2 regions of the Leuconostoc sp. DB-1 genome follow, and region 2 is predicted to be linked to the other one. Evidence: predicted binding sites of a transcription regulator. Region 2 holds the regulator's gene; the other holds the start of a gene.
What was found. Region 2 encodes Rex, which represses fermentation and respiration genes when NADH is low (regulators of the CRP and FNR family bind a similar motif). Its sites were predicted from a motif close to TTGTGAANTANTTCACAA; they were not measured.
Positions count from the first base shown of each region.

Region 1 (3,428 bases), 140 kb from region 2:
TTTTACTACTCGCTACCGCCATTAATTTTGTCGGCACCTCTTTTAATGGTGTTTTTAACCTGACCTTATTACATAACAAATCATTATTAATTGGTAACTTTGGGACGACCGTAGCTATTTTTGGTGCAATAAGTTCAATTGGCCTATTAACTGGATCTTTGATTACCAATGATTTTTTCAAGAAACTAACAACAAAACAATTAATTGGCATTTCTGGTATTGGTATTGTGTTAATTGCTGCTGTACCCCTTTTTTATCCAAATGGTGTTTTATGGATACTAATCATTTTTTTATTTTCATACATTGAAGCTAAAATCAATCCAAAATTAGGGGCAATCTTAATGAAGCGAACCGATCATAATCGCTTGGCGGGTGTTTCTGGTCTAATTAATACATTCGTTATGTCGGCCACGCCACTTGGTCAAATTATTTTTCTCGGCACCGCAAACATCTATTCACCAAATATTTCTTGGTTCTTCATGGGATTTGTCGCATCACTGATTACCATTTATACAATCTTAACTCGCCAACAAGATATGGAACTGGTTGAAAAAACCAGAGAATCCGCTATACTATAATTATTATGAAACCACGTAAACTAAACATCAAAACTATTCCAGCTGCTGACATCAACCGTGCTTATCGCTTTTGGCGTGATGTATTTGATTTACCGCAATCTGGTCACCAAAGTGGTCGGCACCTTGTGATTGATGGCGAAGATATTGTGTTTGTCACCGGCAAACCAACTGACCGCCTAGAAATGCTCGTTCGTGATCACCAAGCTGATTTGGTAAAACACTTACGTAACAATTTCATCCCAATTATTGGCGAGCCAGAAAAAAGATTTGGAAACAAAATTGCCTTATCAATACATGATTCCGAAGATAATTTAATTGTTTTAGAAGCCAATGTTTAAGATCAAAATAAAAAGCGTAAACAGCTATTATAGTTGTTTACGCTTTTTTACTATTAAAGTGTTGTAAAATCAATGACCTTACGACCAGTAATTGAACCGGCTTTCATTTCATCAATAATTTCATTCATGTCTTGGAAGGCAACTGTCTCAACAATTGGCTTAACTTTTCCTTCAGCACCAAATTGGAAAGCTTCCTTTAGGTCTGCACGTGTTCCAACCAATGAACCGCGAACTTCAATACCATCAAGGACTGTTTTAGCAATATTCAAAGCCATATCACCTTGTGGCAAAGCAACGGCTACAAGCTTGCCCATTGGACGAAGCACATTCACAGCCTGGGAGAATGCAGCATCGTTAACAGCTGTCACTTGAGCATTGTGAACGCCGCCAGTTAATTCATTCACCTTAGCTACAACATCTTCCTTCTTACGATTAACTAGTACTTCCGCTCCATTAGCTTTTGCGGCTGCTAATTTATCATCGTTTCCATCAATAACTGCAACGTGAGCACCGAAAACACTGTGTGCATATTGAACAGCCAAATTACCTAGACCACCAGCACCGTGAACTGACACCCACTCACCAGGCTTAGTTTCACCGACTTTCAAGGCTTTGTACATTGTAACACCAGCACAAGTAATTGATGTCGCTTCAACAGGGTCTAAGCCTTCTGGTACTTTAACTGCATACTTAGCATTTACAACAACTTGTTGTGACATTGCGCCATCAATTGTGTAACCAGAATTACGCACCTTACGGCAGAACGTTTCGTTTCCTGAGACACAGTAATCACAAACGCCACAAGCGTCATAGAACCAGGCAATTGAAACACGGTCACCGACTTTAAGGTAATCGCTAGCACCTTCACCTAATTTAGACACGCGTCCAACACCTTCATGTCCAATAACTCGACCAAAATTACCGTTCCGTTCACCGATCTTGTTAGGGTCACCGAAATCGCCGTTTGCACAGTGCAAATCAGTGTGACAAAGGCCAACGTATTCAACATCAACCAATGCATCTCCAAATGCTAACGCACGTGGCTGCCAATCCTCGATCAAATCAACATAACCATCATTTACGTTACGAACAACTGCTGCTTTCATTTTTAACCTCTTTCTTGTATGTGAACTTATTTACAATTAATTTTACCGCTTTTTGTCATATTTGTAAAGTATTATTTACTACGCATCTCCTTCCGTTAGTGACTCGTTTCACATAAATACCCAAAAGAAAAAGAACATTATCATTAAATGTTCCTTTTAATTTTATTGAATTATTGGTCAGTATTTAATTTTTTAAATCCAGGAATTGTTAACATAAAAATTAAACTAATGACGTACATTAACGATAAACTCAGCATCACGACTGCCACACTATAATTGTCCATAATCCAACCAATCACAACTGATGAAAAGGCACCAATAGCACGGCCAGATCCCATCAAGGTATTGGCTGCAGTTGCTCGAATTTCCGAAGGATACAATTGACTAATAACTGCGCCAAATCCACCATACATGCCGTTAGAGAAAAATCCAACTAACGCACCTAAAATTGTTAATGTCCACATATTATATGCAAATGTAAAGACATAAATCATAAGCGCTGAAGCTACTAAGAATATGGCAAACGCGCGTCGGGGACCTATGGTGTCTAGAATCGTACCAAAAGTAAGCATACCAACCGCCATACCAATAATAATAGGTATCATACCAAGATTGACGTATCCTGCTGTAATTGTTTCTGTGATACCCAATTGCTTCCGCATAATTGTTGGCAACCAGTTCATCAATCCGTAATAGCCCGACGTTTGAATAGTCAACATCACAATTAACACAAAAGAAGTATAAGCGCGTTTGGGGTATTGGCAATCGTTTTAAAACTAAATTTCTTTTTACCAGTCTTGTAGTCAGCTTGCAGTTGCTCAAATTCAGGTGTTTCTTTTAAGTGTCGTCTCACAATGTATACAACGATTAGTGGCAAAAATCCTAACATAAACAAACCACGCCAACCAAAGGAAGGCATAATTAATGTTGCTAAAATTGCCGCGAGTATGGCACCCACTTGTCCGCCAATTGCAGTAATAGAGCTCATACGGCCTACACGACTAGCTCTAAAGCTCTCAGCAATCAATGCCATACTTACACCATACTCACCACCAGTTCCCATCCCCAGAAGGAAACGAGCTGCATAAATCGTGTGCGTGTTATCCAAAAATGCCAAGATAACTGTCGCAAAGGTCACGAGCATAATAGTATAAGACAATACTTTAACACGACCGATACGGTCAGCTAAAATACCAAACAAGAGACTTCCTAATAGTGCTCCCCAGTTTGACATTGCTGCAATAATTCCACCCTGTGCACCAGTAATGTGTAGTTCGGCAATCATAGGCGCCAATGCGAAAGATAGGAATGTTGCGTCCATATGATCCAAAGTAAATCCTAGGGTTGTTGATCCAAGAACCACCTTTTGTTCGCTGGTCATTTGAGCACCAGTCTCTACCTGATCT
Region 1 covers NZ_JABFNJ010000001.1:1,637,690-1,641,117, forward strand. The annotation lists gene HFP47_RS08065 (MFS transporter) at 1-578, shown strand, start outside; gene HFP47_RS08070 (lactoylglutathione lyase) at 584-916, shown strand; gene adhP (alcohol dehydrogenase AdhP) at 970-2,022, opposite strand; partial or broken gene HFP47_RS08080 (MFS transporter) at 2,193-3,428, opposite strand, start outside.
Region 1: adhP (alcohol dehydrogenase AdhP) is a predicted target of Rex. The motif match lies at 2,041-2,058, and genes of this name have one in related genera.

Region 2 (3,428 bases):
TGATGATGCAATTATGATGGAGAAAAAAATTGACTAAAATAATTTCCTTTGAATCAAGTGCGGATGAAACAAGTGTCGCCATTGTTGAAGACGGTCACATTGTGCTAAGCAACAGTGTGGCTACCCAAATTAATTCACATCAACGCTTTGGTGGTATTGTTCCTGAAGTGGCCAGTAGACATCATATTGAATGGATTACTCGGGTACTAAATGATGCTTTAAACACGGCTCATGTAGAACTCAAAGCGCTTGATGCGGTTGCTGTGACATATGGGCCGGGACTAGTCGGCTCTTTATTAGTTGGTTTAATGGGGGCGAAAACATTTGCTCTGGCGCATGGTTTGCCAGTTATTCCAGTTAATCACTTAGCAGGTCATATTGCGGCGGCAAATTTTAACAAGCCAATTAAATATCCAGCGATGGCATTAATGGTTTCTGGTGGACATACTGAACTTGTATTGATGCGTGAAGAAAACCAATTTGAAGTCATTGGCGAAACACGTGATGATGCAGCTGGAGAAAGCTTTGATAAAGTTGGGCGGCTATTAAATTTGCCGTATCCTGCTGGGAAGACAATTGATGAGATGGCTCATAGAGGCCAACCAACCATTAAATTTCCAACTGCCATGGCACATGAAGATAACTATGATTTTAGTTTTTCTGGTTTGAAGAGTGCGGTAATTAATTATGTACATCACGCCAATCAAAAAGAGGAAACAATCAATCAGAATGATTTGGCGACTAGCTTTCAAAATGCTGTTGTTGATGCATTAATTGGTCGGACAAAACGAGCATTAGAAAATTTTCCTGTTAAAAGTTTTGTATTAGCTGGTGGTGTCGCCGCAAATTCTCAATTACGTGAAGAATTGACTATGCTATTAAACGATTTTCCAAAGACAGAATTTATCCCTGTTCCGATGCAGTATACAGGGGATAATGCAGCAATGATTGGTGCTGCGGGTTATTGGAATTACAAGAAAAATATTTTTGCTGATTTAGATTTAAACACGGATCCGGGATTGGATTTTGAATTGTTATAATCCTGACATCATTGTGAAAACATCACTATCTTTTGGTAAAACCTTTTATATATGGTATACTAGTTATGCAAAAGTTCACAAGTTTAATTAATGGAGATAATTATGACTCAACAACCTAAAATACCGCGTGCAACTGCTAAGCGGCTACCTATATATTTTCGTTATCTAACATTCTTACATGATGCTGGCAAGGAACGGATTTCTTCCTCAGAGTTGAGTGAAGCTATTAAGTTCGATGCGGCAACAATTCGTCGAGATTTTTCATATTTTGGTGCGCTAGGTAAGCGTGGCTACGGTTATGATGTCAAAGCGCTTTTAGATTTCTTCGCTAATGTATTGGACCAAGACAGCTTAATTAATGTGGCTTTAATCGGTGCTGGTAATCTTGGACAAGCTTTATTAAACTTTAATTTCCATCAATCATCAAATATGCGTATTGCAGCAGCATTTGATGCAGACGAAAAGCGTACAGGCACAATTTTGTCAGGTGTACCAATTTATTCAATGGAAGAGTTACAAGAGCAAATAACAGCACAACGTATCAATATTGCCATTCTAACGGTTCCACAAGGTGTTGCACAAGAAATTACCAACCAGTTAGTCGAAACGGGTGTCAAAGGTATTTTGAACTTTACACCAGTACGTGTGACTGTTCCAACTGGTGTTCGTGTGCAAAACGTTGACTTAACAAATGAATTACAGACGTTAGTTTATTTCATCGAAAACTACGGCTCAATTACGACAGGACTATAATTTCACATGACTATTTTAAATTTAGATGATTCCAAAAAAGTAACTGATTATCAGCAATTCGTTCGTGAAAATCCCCGTGGACAAGTAACACAAGATCCATTGTGGGGAGAGTTGAAATCTAACTGGGGACACATTTATGTTTACCACGAAACTGACGGAAAAATTGATGCCGCTATGTCTATTTTAACCGTCGAAGCAGTACCAGGAAAACTATTAGCTTATGTTGGCCGAGGGCCAGTAGCTGATGTTGAGGACATTGACTTGATTAAGTCAATGATTAATGAAGCATTGACAGCTTTGCCAGATAATGTATTTTTGGTACGTATGGATCCTGAGGTGTCATATTCTGATGCATTAAATCAAAAGTATCTTGATGCTGGATTTAAAACAAGAAATAAACAAGTTAAGCATATGCATGGGAACATTCAACCACGTAAGAATGTTGTTTTGTACTATGATGGTCGCGGTGAAGGGGCTAAGCCCATTACAAATGAAGATGAGTTAATGCTTCATTTTAAGCCGAAAGTCAGAAATGATATTCGTCGTGCTTTTCGTGACGGGGTTACTGTTACAAGTGGTGATAGTGAAGAAGACATTCGCGCATTGTTTGATACATATGTGTCGATGGCGAAGAGCCATGGCATTACCCATCGACCAATTGACTATTTCTTACGAATGCAAAAATTATGGGCTGGTACGGGATTATTCCGTGTTTATCTAGCGCATTATGAAGATCAAGTTATTGCCAGTGGCCTTGGATTCTCTTATGGCGATGAGATTTGGTACATGTACGCTGGTTCATACCGTGAATTTGGAAAGCATAATGCGCCTGCTGCTATCCAATACGAAATGCTCAAATGGGGACTTGAATTAGGCAAAGTTGAGTACGATTTTGGTGGCATTGGTGAATTTGATAATTCAGATGGATTATACAAATTTAAGCATGAATTTGCTTACCATGATCCCCATGCTGAGTACATTGGTGAACTAGATTGGGTAATTGATGAATCTGGTTATCAAGAATATCTTAAACAATTTGAATGAAATTAGCGCTTAACGGCGCTTTTTTGGTACAATTGAAAGATAGTATTTACGAGTAGGAGACAAGTAATGTCAATTAAATTAATTGCGTCGGACATGGATGGCACGTTTTTAACGGCAAATGATGAATATAGTCAAGCTAGATTTGAACGCGTTTTATCAGTTATGGAGACACGCGATATGCGTTTTGTTGCGGCTTCAGGGCGTCAAGTTAAAAATCTACAACAATTGTTTGCCCCAACAATTAATAATGGCTTTGAAATGGATTTTGTTGGTTCCAATGGTGCAGTTGTATCAACATTTGAACAACAATTGTATTCAGTACATTTGTCAGCTAATCAATTAGAAAAGGTCATTGACTGGAATGCTAAAAATCCGGAGTCAGCGGAAAACATTATTATCATGACAGGTGATAAAGGAACATATGTGTCTAACCATGCGACAGGTCAAGTCGCGGAAATGGTTTTTCAATTTTATCCCAACGTCAAGCAAGTTGAAAAATTAATGCAAGTTGATGATCACATTTTGGGTATTACTTTTGTGTGGCCAAATAATGAAGTGCATCAACATGTGTCTGCGCTGAGAAATATTTTT
Region 2 covers NZ_JABFNJ010000001.1:1,494,927-1,498,354, reverse strand. The annotation lists gene rimI (ribosomal protein S18-alanine N-acetyltransferase) at 1-37, shown strand, start outside; gene tsaD (tRNA (adenosine(37)-N6)-threonylcarbamoyltransferase complex transferase subunit TsaD) at 30-1,040, shown strand; gene HFP47_RS07370 (redox-sensing transcriptional repressor Rex) at 1,143-1,793, shown strand; gene HFP47_RS07365 (peptidoglycan bridge formation glycyltransferase FemA/FemB family protein) at 1,800-2,837, shown strand; gene HFP47_RS07360 (HAD-IIB family hydrolase) at 2,904-3,428, shown strand, end outside.